2 regions of the Bradyrhizobium sp. CCBAU 53421 genome follow, and region 2 is predicted to be linked to the other one. Evidence: riboswitches for the same ligand, from Rfam matches in the RefSeq annotation. Region 2 holds a riboswitch; the other holds the start of a gene.
The links. Region 2 has a riboswitch for glycine ahead of XH92_RS43420 (FAD-dependent oxidoreductase). Riboswitches for the same ligand answer to the same signal wherever they lie in the genome.

Region 1 (2,472 bases), 3.1 Mb from region 2:
GGCATCCTGCCCCTACCAACCCGCGGCATCATGTTCGGCATCATCGGACGCAACCCGGCCCAAGGCACGACCCGGCTGGTGTCGACGGAGGGAAACAGCGTTCGCGTCCAGTCGACCAACGGCCGAATGCGATCCTGGCGTATGTCGCGGTTCATGCCGTTGAACTCTGCCGTTCCCGCGACGCGAAAGCGCCCGGCGCCCAATCGGCTGGTGACGATCTTGGCGGCGTCATCGAGCAGACTGACCCAAGGCGCCGCTTTCTGACTCCGCTCGTCGTCGAGGTGCACGGTGATCGAATAGCCCTTTACGGGATAGACGTTGAGGCGGTCGCCGAGCATCGCCGCGAGGTCGCGGCTCGCGGAGCCGGCGCATACAACGACGCTGTCGGCATCGATCTCATCGACATGAGTTACCCCTGAAGGCGTCTCACGCGAATATTGGATGCGGCAGGCTCCATCCCGAGCGATCCGCCTCACCGTGGCGTCAAGAACGAAGCGCGCGCCTCGCCTCTCGCACGCCCTGGCGAGACCGGAAACGAACTTGTGGATGTCACCGGTGGAATCCGACGGGGTGAAGAAGCCTCCGAAGAAGTCACCATGCAGCGTCGGCTCGATCGACTTCACCTCTGCGGCCGTCACTGGACGACGGTCCAGTCCTCCCTCCACCAGAATGGCATTGACCTTCAGCGCGTGTTCGAAACTCTGCTTGTCTCGATAGATGTGGAGAATGCCACGACGCTCGTGGTCAAATTCAATGCTCTCGCGTTCGGCGATGGCGAAGAGATGCTTGCGCGCGGCGATAGCGAGCCGTGTGATCTCCAGCGTGTTGTCACGGTAGTTCTTGATGTTGAAGATGAATTCGCCAAGCCAGAGGCACTTGTGCCAGGTCGGAGTTGGGCTCATGAGGAGCGGTGCATCACGCTTCAACATCCACTTCATGCCCTTGAGAATCGTCGACCAGGAGTTCCAGACCTCCGCATTGCTCGCGGAAAGTTGGCCCCCATTGGCGAACGATGTCTCCATGCCCGCGTAACGCTGACGCTCGATCACCGTGACGGAATAGCCGCGATTGAGAAGGGCATAGGCGGTGGTGACGCCGGTGATACCGGCGCCGATGACGACAACATGTGGCATTTCACTCTCCGCGATCAAAGTTGGGAGCGGGCCGCGGCCCGCGGGTTGTCCCCAATCTGTCACTGTACCTGAGAGATTAACCGCGACGGCTCGGCCGGTACGGCGGTCCCCTTCGGTGGGCACTCGGAGTGCCGCTCTCCAGATCGTTCAGCTGCATGGTCACTTTTGCCCGAGAGTTTCCTGGGGGTTGCTCCTTCGGCGCCGGCCAACACCGTCGCGACGGCGGCCGATCTCTCCCATGCAGCCTGTTGAACGCGATAGTTCTTCTTACGCCTCCGCAACCAGTCCAGGCACGTCAATTACCGACGTCGTAAAGGGTCGTGGTCGTCTCGACCGCCTCGTCATGCAAACCAGCGCGTTCGACCGCAGTAGCAGCAAGTTGTCGAGCCTTGCGCCGAATCTCCGACTCGTCGACGCCCAGCACCTTGCCGTCGGCAAATGACACCTTGCCATCTACCCAGGTCTGCGTGATCGAAGCGGTTGACGCGGAGAATACCAACGCTTGCAGCGGATCGTAGAACGGAGTCCATTCGACGTGGTCCAGGTCGAAAAGAATGAAATCAGCTTTCTTGCCGACCTCCAGCGAGCCGATCTCGTCGTCCCACATCAGCGCCCTTGCGCCCTCGATGGTCGCCGCACGCAGGGCTTGCCGTGCGGTGAAGATATCCGGCTGCAAGCGCGCGTCCTTGAACATCCCGGCGACGATCAGCATCTGCCGCATCAGATTCATATTGCCAGCGGCCGATACGCCGTCAGTGCCGAGGCCGACCTTCACGCCAGCCTTTACCATCTCCGGATACTTGCCAATGGCAGTCGCGCCCTTGCCAAGTTTGAACGAGGAGCACGGACAGAACGCGACGCTGGCACCACGTTCGGCAAGCAGGCGAACCTCTTCATCGGATACGGCCGCGCCATGTGCGATGACCAGGTTCTTTCCGATGCCACCGGCCCGGTCGATGCGAGTGATGGGCCAGCAGCCATATTTCTTCTCGCAGACCTTCGCCTCCTCGATCGAGGTGGCGAGATGATAGGTAGTACCGACACCCAACCTCTCGGCCAGTTTCACCGCTCCAACGTGGAGCTCGAGACTACATGGCTCCTTGCCTTCGATATTGACCCAGCAACGGGCACGGCCGTCGAGGGCGCCGTTGTAACGGACGACGCAATCCTCCAGCACCTTGAGCGCAGCTTCGGCATTCGGAAAGAAATGATGCTCCACCATTTCCTTGGTCCAGCCGCGGGGCAGCTCAGGCGGAGGATTGTCCGCTGCATGCCGGCCGGTGATGCCGCGAATGCCGACTTTTTCCATCGCGCGAATAACGATGCCTGGATCGTATTG
Region 2 (2,472 bases):
GCGTTTCGGCGGCCCCTGTCCATTGTGGAATGTGCATCAGTCGTTCTCTCAACCCGGTCGCATTATGGTTCAACTTGCAGCTACGGCCGACGGTACGACCTATTTGTGCATCGCACGCACGGTGAGCCTATCCGGCGGCTCTTATTTGAGCCGTCCACGTGCGGTTGCGGTCGGATTGGGTTGCGAGATCGCCCATGCCGACCAGGTGGTCTATTCAAAGGGACTGGACCTGGAGGATATCGAGGCAGCCGATCCGATCGGGCCGGGCTGCCGCGCCTGTGAGCGCACCGATTGCCGCCATCGCGCTCTGCCACCCATTGGACGCCCTTTGGACGTCGGCACCGCGGAACGGGGTCTGGTGCCGTACCGGATCGAGACCAGGCCACGTCAACGCTAAAGACGCGCCGAGTGTGCACCTGAACAGGGCCCGAAACTTGAGCTCGCAAGCTGAAGCTGCGGGATTGGCCCCGGTTTTCGACATCTCACCGACAACCTTAGGCGGCATTCCCTCTTGCCGTGACGAGTGCCGCAACGGCATCGGCCGTCACCGCCGAAAGCGTCCAGCCCAGATGGCCGTGGCCGGTGTTGTAGAAGACGCGCGGATCGCGGCCTCTCATGACGCACGGGAGAATGTCCGGCATCATCGGCCGCAGGCCCACCCAGGGCACGACGTTGCGCGTGCTCATGCCGGGAAAGTGCCTGCGGCACCACGCGATCAGTGGTTCGATGCGCGCTGCTCTTATTCCTTGTTGGTGCCGTTGAACTCGGCTGTCCCGGCGACGCGGAAACGTCCGGAGCCAAGACGACTGGTCACGATCTTTGCGCGGTCATCCAGCAGACTTGTCCATGGCGCGGCCCGCTGATCCGAGCCGTCAGGCAAGTGCACGGTGATTGAATATCCCCTCACGGGATAGACATTCACCCGATCACCAAGATTGGCGGCGATGCGGCGAGAACCGACACCGCCGCAAACCACGATGCCATCAAAATCGGAAATCCCAGCATCACTGTCGTGATTTTCGGTCGACTTACACTTCAGCTGGATGTTCGTGCCCTTGTCGAGCGCGATCGAGAGCACATCGGTGGAGAAGTTCAGCGTCGCACAAGGCGGCCACAGATAAGAGCCGGTCCCGTCGTGAACTTGTGGATGTCGCCCCTGAAGTCGGAAGCGGTGTAGAAGCCGCCATGGAATGTCCCGCGCAGGGCCGGCTCGATTGACCGGATATCTTCAGGGGATACAGCACGCCGCTCGAGCCCTTCTTTGGCGAGCAATGCCGAAACATACGCCGCGGCTTCAAATTCCGCCTTGCTGTGATAGAAGTGCAAGATGCAGCGGTTTTCGCAATCGAAGTCGATGTCCTCGTCCTGCGCCATTCGTCTCAGGCGGTCGCGCGACTCGATTGCCAGCCGTACGGTTGTGACGGTGCTCTCTTCGTATTTCGGGATCGAAGCGACGAATTGGGTCATCCAGGAGAGCTTGTGCCAGGACGGCGTCGGATTAATCAGAAGTGGCGCGCCGGGCGTGAATATCCACCTGATGCCTTTGAGCACCGTCGCCCAACTATTCCAAACCTCGGCATTTGAGGCTGGAAGAAGGACGTTTCCATTGCCGCATAGGGTGGCGGTCGAAAACGGTCATCCGGCAGCCCCGCTTGAGCAAGTTATAGGCTGTGGTGATTCTGGTTACGCCCGCGCCGATGACGGCGATATGGCCATGATGAGATTGGGTCGTTGGTGCTCCTGCCCGCGACACGCGGGCCATCTGGCATCACCTCTGTCATTGGCCTGAGAGCTTCATCGCAGCCGTCATCCAAGCGGCGACTTTCACCATCGGCACAGGACTGAAGTCCTGCTTTTCAGAGTCGAAATGTGAGCGTTCTTTTGCCTGAGAGTTTCCGGGGTCGTTGGTCCGTCGGCGCCGCGCCGAGCAAACTCGCCACAATTAACCGCATTCAATTCAAGCCTATTAAAGTATACTCAGTATTTCAACACTCCAGACTGCTTCAGTTTGAAACGGTTCAACGACCGGCCGCCAATTGACTGGCTTCCACGAAGACGGTATACCTAGTATGTCAACAGCAGAAATATCGCTCGTTTTGCGAGCGGTGCAAATGAACGGGAGCGAAGTTGAGAGAATGGCCGTAGAAAAATCTCTCGCCACCGCCCAGCTCTCGCTGGGTCCTGACAAGGGCTCGTTTGCGCTATTCCCCCCGAAGCTGCGGGGCGTCGAGAGCCTAGACGGGTCGTACCAGTACCCGCTGGAGATCGGGTTTGAGTATTTTCGCCTGGATCGATACGTCCTTTCGACCCAGCGCGGGCAAGGAATGCTTCGTTGGCGGAGTTTGCTGCCTCCCATTCTTGACGAGCTCAGTCTGGGCGAGGGAGGCACGCCCCTGATTGAACTTCCAGGCCAGTCCGGTCAGGCCAAAGTTTTTCTCAAGGACGAGAGCAGAAATCCGACCTTCAGTCACA

Region 1: another riboswitch for glycine. It lies ahead of XH92_RS08025 (D-amino acid dehydrogenase); the one in region 2 lies ahead of XH92_RS43420 (FAD-dependent oxidoreductase).

What each region holds. Positions count from the first base shown of each region.
Region 1 is NZ_CP030047.1:1,700,749-1,703,220, reverse strand. Features, by position in the region: gene XH92_RS08025 (D-amino acid dehydrogenase) at 1-1,133, opposite strand, end outside; glycine riboswitch at 1,280-1,382, opposite strand; gene XH92_RS08020 (amidohydrolase family protein) at 1,429-2,472, opposite strand, start outside.
Region 2 is NZ_CP030047.1:7,897,731-7,900,202, forward strand. Features, by position in the region: gene XH92_RS36740 (short-chain fatty acyl-CoA regulator family protein) at 1-397, shown strand, start outside; partial or broken gene XH92_RS36745 (FAD-dependent oxidoreductase) at 495-1,078, opposite strand; gene XH92_RS43420 (FAD-dependent oxidoreductase) at 1,093-1,467, opposite strand; glycine riboswitch at 1,765-1,870, opposite strand; gene XH92_RS36755 (pyridoxal-phosphate dependent enzyme) at 2,136-2,472, shown strand, end outside.